2 regions of the Paucibacter sp. M5-1 genome follow, and region 1 is predicted to be linked to the other one. Evidence: predicted binding sites of a transcription regulator. Region 1 holds the regulator's gene; the other holds the start of a gene.
What was found. The regulator sigma-54, encoded in region 1, starts transcription at its own class of promoters, with help from an activator protein. The targets are predictions, from matches to a motif close to TGGCANGNAANCTGCTTT.
Positions count from the first base shown of each region.

Region 2: the regulator sigma-54 is predicted to act here: its motif matches at 2,522-2,539, upstream of O5M90_RS18305 (PEP-CTERM sorting domain-containing protein).

Region 1 is NZ_JAPZLM020000001.1:3,066,632-3,074,035, reverse strand. Features, by position in the region: gene O5M90_RS14375 (THUMP domain-containing class I SAM-dependent RNA methyltransferase) at 1-659, opposite strand, end outside; gene O5M90_RS14370 (bifunctional diguanylate cyclase/phosphodiesterase) at 704-3,427, opposite strand; gene O5M90_RS14365 (hypothetical protein) at 3,499-3,942, opposite strand; gene O5M90_RS14360 (RNA polymerase factor sigma-54) at 3,965-5,470, opposite strand; gene lptB (LPS export ABC transporter ATP-binding protein) at 5,475-6,248, opposite strand; gene lptA (lipopolysaccharide transport periplasmic protein LptA) at 6,245-6,874, opposite strand; gene O5M90_RS14345 (thiol:disulfide interchange protein DsbA/DsbL) at 6,928-7,404, opposite strand, start outside.
Region 2 is NZ_JAPZLM020000001.1:3,883,900-3,891,303, reverse strand. Features, by position in the region: gene O5M90_RS18320 (ABC transporter permease) at 1-544, opposite strand, end outside; gene O5M90_RS18315 (ABC transporter permease) at 541-1,506, opposite strand; gene O5M90_RS18310 (GntR family transcriptional regulator) at 1,503-2,249, opposite strand; gene O5M90_RS18305 (PEP-CTERM sorting domain-containing protein) at 2,584-3,237, shown strand; gene O5M90_RS18300 (MHFG family PEP-CTERM protein) at 3,290-5,431, opposite strand; gene O5M90_RS18295 (hypothetical protein) at 5,676-5,930, opposite strand; gene O5M90_RS18290 (LysR substrate-binding domain-containing protein) at 6,038-6,958, shown strand; gene O5M90_RS18285 (heavy metal sensor histidine kinase) at 6,879-7,404, opposite strand, start outside.

The DNA of each region.
Region 1 (7,404 bases):
ATCTGCGCGGCCTCGACGGCGATGGTGCCCGAGCCACAGCAGGGATCCAGCAGCGCACCACCGGTCTCGGGCGTGCCCTTCCAGCCGGCGGCCGCCAGCATCGCGGCGGCCAGGGTTTCCTTCAGCGGCGCATCGCCCTTGTCCTCGCGCCAGCCGCGCTTGAACAGCGGCTCGCCCGAGCTGTCCACATAGATGGTCGCGTACTCCGGGCCCACATGCATGATGATGGGCAGGTCGGGGTGGCGGGTGTCGACGCTGGGGCGCTCGCCGGTGGCCTCGCGCATCACATCGCAGATAGCGTCCTTGATGCGCAGGGTCGTGAAGTTCAGGCTTTGCAGCGGCGAGCGCTGCGCGACGATGTCGACCCGTATCGTGTGGGCCGGCGTGATCCACTGGGTCCAGTCGATCTTGCGTGCCAGCGTGTAGAGGTCGTCCTCATGGCGGTAGGGGCCGTCGATCAGCTCGATCAATACGCGCTGCGCCAGCCGGCTCTCCAGATTGAGCTTCATCACCCCCTCGGCATTGCTCTTGACCGCGACGCCGCCGCGCAAGGCCTCGGTATGGGTCTTGGGCAGGATGGCGCGCACCTCCTGTTCCAGCCAGGGCTCGACGCCGCTGGCGCAGGACAGGAAAAGATGCAGGGTTTCGTTCTGGGACATGGCTCAAGATGCGTGGAAGCAGGGCCGTATTGTCCCCTTTCTGTCTAGGCGGCCTTGCCCACGGCGTTCCAGCTCCCGGCCAGCGCCTCGAACGCGGCCACCGGCAGCGGCCGGCTGAACAGATAGCCCTGGAAGGCATGGCAGCCCAGCCCGGCCAGCAGCGCGCGCTGTGCCTCGGTCTCGACGCCCTCGGCGATCACCTGCAGGCCCAGGCTGTCGCCGAGCTGGATCACGGTGCGGGCGATCGCGCGGGCGTTCGGCTCATCGATCAGATCGCGCACAAAGCTCTGGTCTATCTTCAGCTGGTTCAGCGGCAAGCGCTTGAGATAGGCCAGCGAGGAATAGCCGGTGCCGAAATCGTCCAGCGAGACCGCCAGGCCGAGCCGGCGCAGCTCGTTCATCAGCGCGATCACGGCCTCGACATCGTTGACCAGGGCGCTCTCGGTCAGCTCGATCTTGAGCCGCTCGGTCGGTGCGCCGCTGCGCGCCAGCAACTGCTGCATCAGGCCCAGAAAGCCTTTCTGGCGGAACTGGTGGGCGCTGACATTGACGGCCAGGCTGAGCCCGGCCAGCGCCGGCTGCGTGGCCCAGGCGGCCAGCCGGGCGCAGGCCTGCTGCATCACCCACTCGCCCAGCGGGCCGATCAGGCCGGTCTGCTCGGCCAGCGGGATGAAGACGGCCGGCGAGACAAAGCCGCGCGCCGGATGGCGCCAGCGCAACAGGGTTTCGGCGCCCAGCAGAGCGCCGTCGCGGCCGACCTGGGCCTGGTAGTGCAGCTCCAGCTGTCCGAGCGGCAAGGCCTCGCGCAGATCGGCCTCCAGCGCGGCGCGCTCGGCCAGCGCCGCCTGGGTCAGCGGGTCGAAGAAGCACAGCTGGTTGCGCCCGGCCGCCTTGGCCTGGTACATCGCATGGTCGGCATGCTTGAGCAGGTCTTCGCTGCTGGTGTCGCCGGCGCCCCAGATCACGATGCCTATGCTGGGCGTGCTGTGGTGCAGGTGTTCGTCGAGCTGGTAGGGCTGGCCCAGCACACGCAGCAGCTTCTCGGCGGCCGCCTCGGCATGCAGGGCGGCGACGCCGGCGTCCGCACCGAGGTCTTGCAGCAGCACGACGAACTCGTCGCCGCCCCAGCGCGCCACCGAATCCTGCGCGCGCAGCGCGGCCTGCAGGCGCTGGGCCATGCTTTTGAGCAGGCGGTCGCCCATGCCGTGACCCAGGGTGTCGTTGAGCGATTTGAAGTTGTCGATGTCGATGAACAGCACCGCGCCATGCCGGCCGCTGCGCTGGCTGGCGGCCAGGCTTTGCGCCAGCCGGTCCAGCAGCAGGCGGCGATTCGGCAGGGTGGTCAGCGGGTCGTAGAAGGCCAGCCGTTCGATCGCAGCCTCGGCGCGCTTGCGCTCGGAGATGTCGCGGGCCAGGCCGATGAACAGGGTCTGGCCACGACGCTCGATGCGCGAGACGGCCAGGCTCATCGGGAACACCTCGCCGCTCTTGCGGCGGCCATCGACATCGCGGCCCTGGCCGATCACGCGCGCCGGACCGCCGGCCAGATAGCGCCTCAGATAGTCGTCGTGTCGCCCGCTGTCTGGCGCGGGCATCAGCAGGCTGATATTGCGGCCTATGGCCTCCACCGCCGGGTAGCCGAAGATGCGCTCCGCCGCCGGGTTGAAGGAGGCGATCTGCCCGGCGCTGTCTATCGTGATCACCGCGTCCACCATATGGTCGAGGATGGCCTGGGTGTGCTGGGCCTGCTCCTGCAGCTTGAAGGCGGCCTGCTGAGCCGTCGCGAAGATCAGGCGCTGGCGGCGCTGCCACAGCAGCAGGGCCGCCGCCATGCCCAGCGACAGCAGGCCGCCGATCAGCAGCACCGCATGGAGCTGGCGCCGCCAGGGCGCCTCGATGCCTTGCAGCGCCCGCCCGACGGCCACCAGCAGGCCGGCATCGGTGCGCAAGCCGGCCGGGCTGACATGGCGGGCGGCGGCCAAGCGCTCGTCCTGGCTGATCTGGGCGCGCATGCGGTGCAGGCTGGCGCTTTGGCCGCTGGCCAGATGGCGGGCCAGGATGGAGTCCGGCATGGCCAGCAGATTGCGGCCTATCCAGCGCTCATCGGGCGGCGTCATGCTGAACAGCAAGCCGCCGGTGTGTGCCAGTGCACTCCAGGTGTCGGGCGAGGGCTGGGCGGTCTCCAGCACCAGGCGGAAGTAGTCCGGGTCCAGGCTGGCGGTGACCACGCCCTCGAAACGGCCTTGGGCATCGAACAAGGCCCGCGCCAGCGTCAGCGTGTGCACGCCCATGACGCTGCGAAACGGCGGCGAGACATAGAGCAGCCCGGGATCGGGCCGCTGTTGCGGCATGCTGAAGTAGTCGCGCGAGCGCACATCCAGGCCCAGCAGCTGCGGCACCGAGCTGGCTCGCACCCGACCCTGGGCATCGACCAGCATCAGCACGCGCACGCCGGGCATGGCGCGTGCCAGGGTCTGCAGCAGCGCGGCGCTGTCCTGCGGCAGCCGCTCGGCGCGCCAGCCCCGGCGCTGCACGGCCACGGTGTCCAGCGCCGCCTTGATCGCCAGCATCTGCTGCGAGACGATGCCGTCCAGCGTCTGCACCAGCACTTGCAGCTTCTCGCTTTCGTGCCGCTGCAGCGCGCTGCGCTCGGTCTGCAGCCACCAGGCCGCGCCAGCCCAGGCCAGACTGGCGGCGGCGAGCAGGGCCAGCCATTGGCGGGCGATGTGGATTGGCGGGCGGAGAGGGGCGAGATCGGTCGAGAGCATGGGCGCGGGTTGGCACAGTAGCCAGGAACCGCGTCAATGCTCTTGATTCAAGTCAATAGACGGCCTTCCCGTCAGCGCAGGCGTTGAACACGCGGCGCCTGATTGCGTCCTTCGATCTCCATATAGAAAGCGCCCATGAAGCCGCGGCGTATCGTCACTTTCGGGTTCTCTATGCTGTGGACGCCGCTGCTGTCGTCGCTGATCTGCCAGAGCTGGCCATTGGCCAGGCGCAAGGTTTGTTGTGGCCGCCAACCCTCGAAGCGGCCTGGGATGTGGCTCTGGATAGTGTCGATCTGGCCCGGCGGGCGTTGCAGGCCGAACTGCTCTGTTGACGCAGCGGGCGCCGGTTTGACCGTGGCAGTCGGGGTGATGTCCGTCAGCGGCAAGGCGTCGTAGCAGGCCAGCCGGGCCTGAGTTTCGTTCAGGCTGCGGCATTGACGAACCGCCGCATCATCGATCGCCAATGCTGAGTTGCACAGCAGGATCAAGAGCGCGCTTGTAGTCTGAGCTTTCATGGACATCCTTATTGCGGAGCTTTCACATCGCCTTGCGCAGATTCGCCGGCGCGATCTTCAGAGCTTCGCGGTACTTGGCGACGGTGCGGCGGGCGACCTGGATGCCTTGCTCTTCGAGCATGTTCGACAGCGCGCTGTCGGACAGCGGCTTGGCCGCGTCCTCGGCCGCGACGAACTGCTTGATCAGCGCGCGCACCGCCGTGCTGGAGGCATTGCCGCCGGCCTCGGTGTTCAGGCCCGAACCGAAGAAGTACTTCAGCTCGAAGGTGCCGAAGCGGGTTGCCATGTACTTGGCATTCGTCACGCGCGAGATGGTCGACTCGTGCAGGCCCAGCTCATCGGCTATTTCTCGTAGCACCAGCGGCTTCATCGCCAGCTCGCCATGGGTGAAGAAGCCTTTTTGCCGCTCGACGATGGCCTGCGAGACCCGCAGGATGGTGTCGAAGCGCTGCTGGATGTTCTTGATGAACCAGCGCGCTTCCTGCAGCTGGGCGCCCAGCGGCGAGTTGCTGACGCCGCCGCGGGTGGCGCGCAGTGCCTGGGCATAGAGCTCGTTGATGCGCAGCTTGGGCGCGACCTCGGGGTTCAGCATCACGCGGAACTCGCGGCCGACCTTGTGCACGATCACATCCGGGATCACCGCCTGGGCCTGGCCGCGCGCGAACTGGCGGCCCGGCTTGGGCTCGAGACTGGTGATCAGGGCCTGGGCCTCGCGCAGCAAGGCCTCGTCGGCGCCGGTCAGCGCCATCAGCTTCTTCAGATCGCGCTTGGCCAGCAGCTCCAGATGCTGCTTGCACACCAGGATGGCCACCACCTGGGCCTCGCTGCGCGGCCGTGCGCGCAGCTGCAGGATCAGGCATTCGGGCAGGTCGCGGGCGCCGACGCCCAGCGGTTCCAGGCTTTGCAGCCATTTGAGGGCGCAGCGCAGCCGGTCCAGCAACTCGTCACGCGCCTCTGGATCCGCCTCGCCGGCCAGCGATTCGACCAGCTCTTCGAGGCTGTCCTCCAGATAGCCGTCCTCGTTGAGCGACTCGATCAACACATAGAGCGCGGCGCGATCCTCGGGGCTCAGCATCATGCCGGCCAGCTGTTGGTTCAGGTGCTCCTGCAGGCTCAGGCCCGGCGAGTCCTGCTCGGGTCGCTCGCCGTCTTCGTCGCCGCTGCCGGAGCCGCTATTGCTCGGCAGCTCGCGGATGCCGTCGAAGTCATCTCGCTCGGTGCCGTTTTCCCAGTCCTCGCGCTCGGTGGCGCCGAAGTCCTCGGCCTGGATCTCGGGCGTGGTCTCGGGCTCGCCGGCGCCGCTGTCGGCGCCGATCTCGTCCTGGGCCTTGCGGATCTCCGGCAGCTCGGCGGCGGCCGGCGCGTCGGGAAATTCCTCCTCCGTTTCGAGCAGCGGGTTCTGGGCCAGCATCTGCTCGACTTCCTGGTTCAGCTCCAGTGTCGACAGCTGCAGCAGACGGATCGATTGCTGCAGCTGGGGCGTGAGCGCCAGATGCTGGCTGAGGCGGACCTGTAAGCTCTGTTTCATGGGCCTACATACGGAAATGTTCGCCCAGATAGACCTTGCGCACGTCGGCGTTGTCAACAATCTCGTGCGGCGTGCCCTCGGCCAGCACCGTGCCCTCGCTGATGATGTAGGCGCGGTCGCAGATGCCCAGGGTCTCGCGCACATTGTGGTCGGTGATCAGCACACCGATGCCGCGGCTCTTCAGAAAGCGGATGATGCGCTGGATCTCCAGCACCGCGATCGGGTCGACGCCGGCGAAGGGTTCGTCCAGCAGGATGAAGCGCGGCTGGGTGGCCAGCGCGCGGGCGATCTCGACACGGCGACGCTCGCCGCCCGAGAGCGCCGGCGCCGGGCTGTCGCGCAGCTTCTCGATGCTCAGCTCGTCCAGCAGCTTTTCCAGCGCCTCGTTGATGCGGGCGCTCGACCAGGCGCGGCCGTTTTCGTCCTGCTGCAACTCCAGCACCGCGCGGATGTTCTCCTCGACCGTCAGCTTGCGGAAGATCGAGGCTTCCTGCGGCAGATAGGACAGGCCCAGGCGCGAGCGCTGGTGGATGGGCAGGCGCTGCACGGCCCGGCCGTCGATGCGGATCTCGCCGGCATCGGCGCGCACCAGGCCGACGATCATGTAGAAGCTGGTGGTCTTGCCGGCGCCGTTGGGGCCAAGCAGGCCGACCACCTCGCCGCTGTGCACATCGAGATGGACGTTCTTGACCACCTTGCGCACGCCATAGCTTTTCTGCAGGCCCTCGGCCTCCAGGCGGCTGAGGGCGGCGCTGGGTTCCGGGGTGGCGGCCGTCATGAAGGCTTGCGCGGCTGTTGCAAGCCTGGGCTGGTCTGCAGCGGCAGGGCCGGCTCGGGAGCGGCCGGCTCGGAGGCCGCCGCCGCGCGCGGCATCAGCACCATGCGGCCGCGGCCGGCCGGGTGGGGCGAGGTCTGGCCGCCCTCGATGCTGAAGACCTCGGAACGGTTGTCGTAATGGATCACCGCACCGACCACCTCGTCGGCCACGGTGGCGCCGCGCATGCGCCGCACCACCGCATTGCCGACGAAGCGCACGGTGTCGGAGCGGCTGTCGTACTCGACCTGGTCGGCCGAGCCCTCGACCGCCTCGCCCGGCACATCGCGGGCCTGGCGGAAGGTCACCGGCTTGCCGGCCTCGCCGCTGGCATAGGCCTGCTGGTAGCCGTCGCTGGTCTCGCGCACATCCATGCGGGCCGCGCGCATCACCATGCTGCCCTTGCTGAGCACGACATTGCCGCTGAATTCGGTGCGCTGCTTGACGAAGTCGACCCCGCCGCGGTCGTAGTCGATATTGATCGGCTTGTTGCGGTCGGCCTTCTCGGCCTGTGCGGAGCCCGCCCAGCCGCCGGCGGCCAGCGCCAGGGCAAGCAGCATCAATCGGAGGGGGGCGGGTCTGTTGTTCATGGCGGCACAGTTCTTGCAGACCATTCTAGCCCCGGATTGGGGCCCGGGCGGGGTCAGGCCTTGCCGCTGCGCAGACGCTGGATCAGGAAGTCCACCGTGGCCAGCGCGCGCTGGCCCGATTCGATCTCGCTGACACGCTGGCCGGCCGAGGCCAGCGACGGCGAGGTCCAGAAGCGGCCGCCGACGCCCAGGGCCGGCACGCCGTCGATGCGATAGGCCTCGCTGAGCTTCTCGGCCTGGGTGCATTTGGTCTGCACGCCGAAGGAGTTGTAGGCCTGGGTGAACTTGTCCGCCTCGATGCCCAGCGGCGTCAGGAACTCGGTCATGGCCTTGACGCTGTCCAGGGCCTTGCCCTCGCGGTGCATCGCGGCAAAGACGCGGGCGCGCACATCTTTTTCCTTGCCCAGCGCTTCAAGTGCATAGAACAGGCGCTGGTGCAGCTTCACATTGGCACGGAAAGCCACATGCACATGGCGGAAGCTGACGTCGGCGGGCAACTGCTTGACCCAGTCGGCCACCACCGGCTCGAA
Region 2 (7,404 bases), 820 kb from region 1:
GCTCGACGCTGATGCGCCAGGCGCCCTTGCCGCAGGCCCGCGCGGCCAGCACATAGTCGCGCGCCCATTGCGCCTTGGCGCTGGCGCGGCTGATGCGGGCGAAGGTCGGGATGTTGTGGATGCCGATCGCGATGATGGCGTTGACGATGCCGGGGCCGAACACCGCCGTCATCATGATGGCCAGCAGGATGGCCGGGAAGGCGAAGCTGAAGTCCGAGAAGCGCATCACCGCCTCCTCGACCCAGCCGCGCCGCGCCGCCGCCCACAGGCCCAGCAGGGTACCGATGCCAAGACCGATGCCCACGGCGATCACGCCGACCAGGATGGAGTTGCGCGCGCCCAGCAGCAGCAGGCTGGCGATGTCGCGGCCCAGCGCGTCGGTGCCCAGCCAGTGGGCCGCGCTGGGCGCCTGCAGCTTGGCCGGGATGTCGATCTCGTAGGGCGGCCAGGGGGTCCAGAGCAGGGACAGCAGGGCCGCCAGCAGCAGCAGCGCGGTCAGCGCGGCGCCAAGAACAAAGCTGGGGTGTTTCAGCGCGCGCCTCATAGATCCGCCGCCTTGATGCGCGGATCGATCCAGGCATAGAGCACATCGACGACGAAGTTGACGACGATCACCATGACCGCCAGCAGCAGCACCGCATTGCGCACCACGATCAGATCGCGGTTGGCGATGGCCTGGAAGATCAGCCGGCCCAGGCCCGGCAGATAGAACACGTTCTCGACCACGATGGTGCCGGCCAGCAGATTGGCGAACTGCAGGCCCATCACGGTCAGCACCGGAATCATCGCGTTGCGCAGCGCATGGCCCCACAGCGCGCCGCGCCGGCTCAGGCCCTTGGCACGCGCGCTGCGGACGAAATCCTCGCGCAAGACCTCCAGCATCGCCGAGCGGGTGATGCGGGCCAGGATGGCCGCCTGCACCACGGCCAGCGAGACGGCCGGCAGCAGCAGGGCCTGCAGCGCCGGCCAGATGCCGCCACCATCGTCCTCGCGCCAGCCCGGGAAGCCACCGGCCGGCAGCCATTGCAGATGCACCGCGAACAGCAGGATCAGCAGGATCGCGAACCAGAAATTCGGCACCGCGATGCCCAGCTGGCTCAGGCCCATGATGCCGACATCGCCGGCCTGGTTGTGGCGCGAGGCCGCATAGACGCCGGCCGACAGCGCGATCACCGTGGTCAGCGCCATCGCGATCAGCGCCAGCGGCACGGTCAACGCCAGGCGCTCGGCAATCAGCTCGGCCACCGGCGTGCTGTAGGCGTAAGACAAGCCCATATCGCCGCGCAGCAGCAGCCCCGCCAGCCAGGCCCCGTAGCGGGTCCAGGCGCTGTCGTTGAGGCCCAGTTTTTCGGCCAGTGCGGCCACCGCCTCGGGCGCGGCATCCGGCCCCATCAAGAGCTGGGCCGCATTGCCGGGCAGCACCTCCAGCACGCCAAACACCAGCAAGGAGGCCGCCAGCAGCGTGGCGATCAGCGTGGCAAAGCGCTTGAGCAGGAACAGGCTCATGCGGCCGGGCGCCGACGCCCGATCACGGCAGGCGGCACCGTCGCGCCGTGGGGCGCGCCGCCATCCAGCTCGCGCCGCAGGCACAGAATCGTCTCGTGGATATGGGCGCGGCCCAGGCGCTCGGCGGCGTCGCCATCGCCCGAGGCAATCGCCGCGACGATGCGCTCATGCTCCGCGATGGCGGGGCCGGCGCGCTCATGGCTGATCAGCACGGCCGGCGCAAACACCTGCGAGGTCTTGCGCACCAGGGCCAGCTGGGCGTTGAGAAACTCATTGTCGGCCAGCGCGATGATGGCCGAGTGGAAGTCCACATTGAAGCGGGTGTAGTCGGCCGGCGACCAGGGCTCCAAGGTGCGGCGCTGGGCCGCGATCATCGGGTCGAGCAGCGCATGCGCGCGCTCGGCGCCGCGCTCGGCCGCCTGGCGTGCGGCCAGGCCGTCCAGCATCTCGCGCATCGTGTAGGCGTCCAGCAGCCGGCGCCGGTCGGCCCGCGCGACGCTGACGCCGCGCACCCCGTCGGCCTCGACCAGGCCCTCGCTCTGCAGCATGCGCAGCGCCTCGCGCAGCGGCGTGCGGCTGACCTTCAGGTCTTCCGACAGCTGCACCTGGCGCAGCAGCTCGCCGGGCGGGTAGAAGCCGGTATAGATGCGCTGGCGCAGCACCCGCGCTACCTCGTCGACCAGACGCACGCGGCTCTGCCATTCAAACGCTTCCGGGGCTTCCCCACCACTCACAAGATTCATCGACCGCACCGCTGGCTCTGCCTACAACAGCCGCCATTCTGACGCTAGTCGGCCGGCGCCTCGGTCGCGCGATGGACTTTGGATACAAAGTACAGACAGGGGTTTGCCCCAGGCTGGCCAGAAAACCAATGACCATGATGGATGAGCAACCGGCGTGCCGGCATCAAGCAGACCTGTCACCTGCCCCCATGTTTGTCGGTTGACTTTACAAATTCCGCCACTCGGCGCCAGGCCAAGTTACAAACAGATTACAAAACAATGACTTAGGTAAATGGCATCAAGTTTGCTTTTCTTGCTTCACCAGCCAGCCCAAAGCCAGCCAAGGAGAACAGCCATGAAGTCCCAGGTCCTTTCCAAAGCCTTGTCCAGCCCCTCGTCACTGCTTGCGGCCCTTGGCCTGGCCCTGGCGGCGACCAGCATGCCTGCTCAGGCCACCCTGACTTTGACACCCAGCTCGGTCGGCATGATCGGCGCCAATCTTGGCAACTCGAACTGCGAACCCGACTGCGTCTATTCACAGTTCGGTCTTGGCGCACCGGACGGCTCCTTGAGCCTGCTCTACAAATCGGATGTCTCGGGCGGATCAGGCCTGGGTTCAGACTCCGGAACCTTTGCAGGCAGCTACAAGACGACATTCTCGAATCCGGCCAACGACCCGGCCGATGCCTTGATCGAGTACCTCAGCGGCGCCAGCATCGCCTGCCCCGACTGCTATATGGCCATCAAGGATGGCAATCATGCCCCGTCCTACTACTTCTACGACCTGAGCGCCTGGGACGGTACCGAGAGCATCTTCCTCGACGGTTTCTGGCCCAATGGTGGAGCCATCTCGCATGTATCGATCTGGGGTCGCGAGGGTGACGATGGCGGCGGCGGTGGCAGCGGCGGCGGCGGTGGTTCCACCGTGCCGGAGCCGGGCAGCCTGGCCTTGGCAGGATTGGCCCTGCTGGGCGCGGCAGCCGGTCGTCGTCGCAAAGTCGTCGCCTGAAGTCTCAGCTTCTTCGATCAAGAAACCCGCCGGCAGGCGGGTTTCTTTGCTTTCAGAGGCTGACCTGGATGCTGATGCTGCGGGTGTTGCCGGCGGCATCCTTGGCGGTAGCACTGATGCTGTGGGCGCCGGCCTTGAGCTTGCGGGTATTCCAGCTGTAGCTGAGCGTGCCACCGTTGGCCGTGGCGACCACCTTGCCATCGATCAACAAGGTCTGCGTGATGCCGGCCGCACCAGAATCATCGGAGGCCTGCACCGTAATGCCGACCGTGCCCGACACCTTGGCGCCGTTGGCAGGGTTGCTGATGGCCACCACCGGGGGCGTGCTGTCGACCACGGTCACGGCCGGTGCGTTCGACACCATGACGGTCAGCGCCGCCGAGGCAGCGCTGTTGCCGGCCGCATCGAAGGCCTGAGCGCTCAGGCTTGCCGAACCGTTGGCCACCTTGCTGGAATCCCAGCTGAAGGCATAGGGCGCGCTGGTGTCGCTGGCCACCAGGCTGCCGTTGGCGCGCAGCTCAACCCGCACGACGCCGACGTTGTCGCTGGCATTGACATCCACCGCCACCAGGCCGCCGACCGTGCTGCCGCCCTGCGGGCCGCCGATCGCCACCGTCGGTGCCTGGGTGTCAGGCGCCTGCGCCGCCAGGCTGGCCTGGACCGCCGCCGCTGCATTGACCCGACCATGGCCGTAGAGCTTGTCGCGGCCGGCCGTGCCCAGATCCAGCGCGGTCGAGTAGAGCAGGCTTTCGATCTGGTCGCTGGCCAGCGAGGGCTTGGCCGCCATCATCAGCCCGACCACGCCGGCCACCACCGGGCTGGACAGCGAGGTGCCCCACCAGGCCTGATAGCCACCGCCGCGGGTGGTGGTCCAGATGTCCTGGCCGGGCGCGGCCAGGGTCACATAGCTGCCGTAGCTGGACCAGCTGCTGCGCTGGTCATTCGCGTCGGTGGCCGAGACCGTGATCATGCTGGTGCTCGCCCCGGTGGTTTCCTCGATGCCGGTATTGCCGGCCGACACCACCACCAGGCCGCCCTTGCTCTTCATGTACTGGGCGGCGCTGCGCACCGAGGAACTGCCGGTCACGCCGCCATAGCTGATATTGGCCACGCGCGCTCCGTTGTCGGCGGCCCAGATCAGACCCTGAGCCACCGTGCTCCAGTAGGCATAGGCATTGGCGTCGGCGATGCGCACCGGCATCAGCCGGGCCAGGCCGGCCACGGCCGCAACGCCGGTGCCATTGTTCAGCGTGGCCACCGCAGCGCCAGCGACGGCCGTGCCGTGGCCATTGACATCGGCGGTGTTCGAGTTGCCGTCGATGACGTTCCAGCCCGGCACCAGGCGCGCGGCCAGGTCCGGATGGGCGGCGTCGATACCGGAGTCCAGCACGGCAATCGTGATGCCCGCTCCCTGCGTGATATCCCAGGCCTGATGTGCACCGATCTTGCCGAGATGCCACTGGCTGCCGGCATAGGGATCGTTGACGGCCAATGCCGGCGCGACGCGCTGGTCCAGTTCGGCAAAGCGCAGCTGCGGATGCTTGCTAAGCAGGGCCTGCACGGCCTTCTCCGAGGCATTGCCGGGCAGATCGACGACATAGAGATCGCTGCGCCCCAGGCGCCGCGCCTTGCCGCCATGCAGGCCGCTGATCTTGCCGAGCTCGCCCTCGGCCAGCCCGGCCCGTGCGCCGACGATCAAACGGCCGGGCGCGTGCTGCGGCACGCCGGCGGCCGGCGGCTGTTCCTTGAGCACCTGCTGTGGGTCCAGACCGGCCAGGGTCGCCTCGGTCGAGAGCCCGGTGCGTGCCACGCGCAGCACATGACGGCCATTGAGTGTGACCAGCAGGCAGTGGCGCGCCTCGCAATAGCTCAGCGCCGGCTCCGCCATGACCGCGCTCCACTGCGAGCGATCCGGTTGCGCGCAGACTGCGTCGGCGGACATCTGCAATCCCTGCAGTTCCTGTCCATAGCTCTGGGCGCCGAACACGCCGTCGCGCCGGATCCAGACCAGCTCGTCGAAGCGCTGCCGGTCCATGCGCTGACGCAGCTTGGCGCGGAGTTCGGGCGAGAGATCCTGGAAGCGATCCACCACGGTGGCGACATCGCCATCGAAAGTCTGCTGGGAGGCGGGGTCCCAGGAACAAGTCCCGCTGCTGGCCAGACTGGCGGCCAATGCAATTGCTGTAAGCGCCATGGTGGCTGCTCCGTACAGAACGAGAGACCTGCGCGGACTCCGTGGCCCGCATCATCGCTCTCGCAAACTCCCTGTTACTGCCGGCCCGGGGTGATCAATCCCGGCCGGCGCCCAGCTTAGGGACGGGGCAACACCGGCGTCTGTAAGCCATTGTTGCTTCGCGCCATGCAGTTGACGACTTCGTGCATTAGTCCCCAAAGCACCGGCACTGGCAAGCGGCGCCCCCGCAATCCGGGGGCGCCGCTCAGAGAAAGAAATCGATGCGGTGGCTTGCCAGGTTCTCGTGATCGGCACGCCGACTACCGACGCACCACCAGCCGATATCGCGCAAGCTGCGGGCATCCAGGTCATCGAGCCGCTCGGGCTCGCTCGGGCGGGCGGCGGTGTCGAAAAGCAGCGACCACAGCCCCCGCCCCCAGCGATGCCAACGGTCAGCGAAGGATGCGGGGACGGAGCGGGCGAGCGAGTCGGCGCAAGCGCCGGTGGCAGAGTGAAGCATGGCGGATCTCCTATCGAGTGAACTCAGGATAGGTCGCCGCCTTGGGCAATGGAATTGATTGTTTTTCTCTGGTATGGTCGAAATAACTAACCAGCAGAGGGCCTGCCATGGCGCGCCTGCCGCTCAACACCCTGCCGACCTTTCGCGTCATCGCCCAGACCCAGAATCTGCGTGCGGCGGCCGAGACCCTGCACCTGACGCACAGCGCGCTGAGCCACCAGCTGCGCGCGCTGGAGACGCAGCTGGGCCATGCGCTGTTCGAGCGGCGCGGCCGCCGCCTGCTGCTCAACAACGCCGGCGAGGCCTTGCTGGCCAGCGTCAACAAGGCCCTGGCCGAGCTGGACCGCGGCGTCAGTGCGGCGGCTGCGGCGGCCGGGCTGGAGGCGCAGAGCCTGCGACTGTCGGTGCTGCCCTCGTTCGCGCAGCGCTGGCTGCTGCCGCGCATGCAGCGCTGGCGCGCCCGCCATCCGAACCTGGCACTGGAAATCAGCGCGACAGCCCAGCTCAGCGATCTGGGGCGCGAGGGTTTTCATGCCGGCATCCGCCAGGGCCGCGGCCCCTGGCCGGGGCTAGAGGCCGAGGAGCTGATAGGCACCGAGGTGCCGATGGTCGTGGTCGGCTCACCAGCAGCGGCCAAGCGCCTGGGCCTGGGCCGGCGGCGCAGCGCGGCGGACGCCGGCGCGCTCGGCGAAGAGCCGCTGCTGGGCCATGCCGAGCCCTGGGAGCAATGGTTCGCGGCCGCCGGCGTGCAGCGCACGGTCACGCCGGTGGCGCTGTTCAACGATGCCGGCCTGATGCTGCAGGCGGCCGAGCAGGACCTGGGGCTGGCGATCTCGCGCGAGATCCTGGCGATGGATGCGCTGCGCGAGGGCAAGCTGGTGCGGCTCTCGCCGCTGGCCATCCACTATGTGCATGCCAAGCCCTACCACCTGACCTATCCGCCTGCCCTCAAGACCTGGCCCCCGCTGCTGGCGCTGCGGGACTGGCTGCAGGAGGAGCTGCATCGGGGAAGCACAGCCGGAAGCTGATATCGCCGGCGGCCGGCTGGACCACCGTCGCACTGCCGCCGTGCAAGGTCATGATGGAGCGCACGATGGCCAGACCCAGGCCGCTGGAGCGGGCCGAGTCGGCGCGCGCCGGATCGGCGCGGTAGAAGCGCTCGAACAGCCGCTCCAGCAGTTCGGCCGGCAGCGGCTCGCCGCTGTTGTCGACGCTGAGCTCCCAGGCACCGGGCCGCCGCCGTGCGCTCAGCCGGACCTCGCTGCCGGGCTTGGCATGCTGCACGGCATTGGCCAGCAGGTTCGCCAGCGCGCGGCGCAGCAGCATGGTGTCGGCCTGCAGCGGCTCGCTGCCGACGACGCTCGTGAGCAGGCGCAGCCCGCGCTCCTCGGCCAGGTCCTGGAAGTAGTCGGCCTGGCGCGCCAGCTCCGCGGCCGGGTCCAGCGCCTGGCGCTGCAGCGCCACCGCGCTGTGC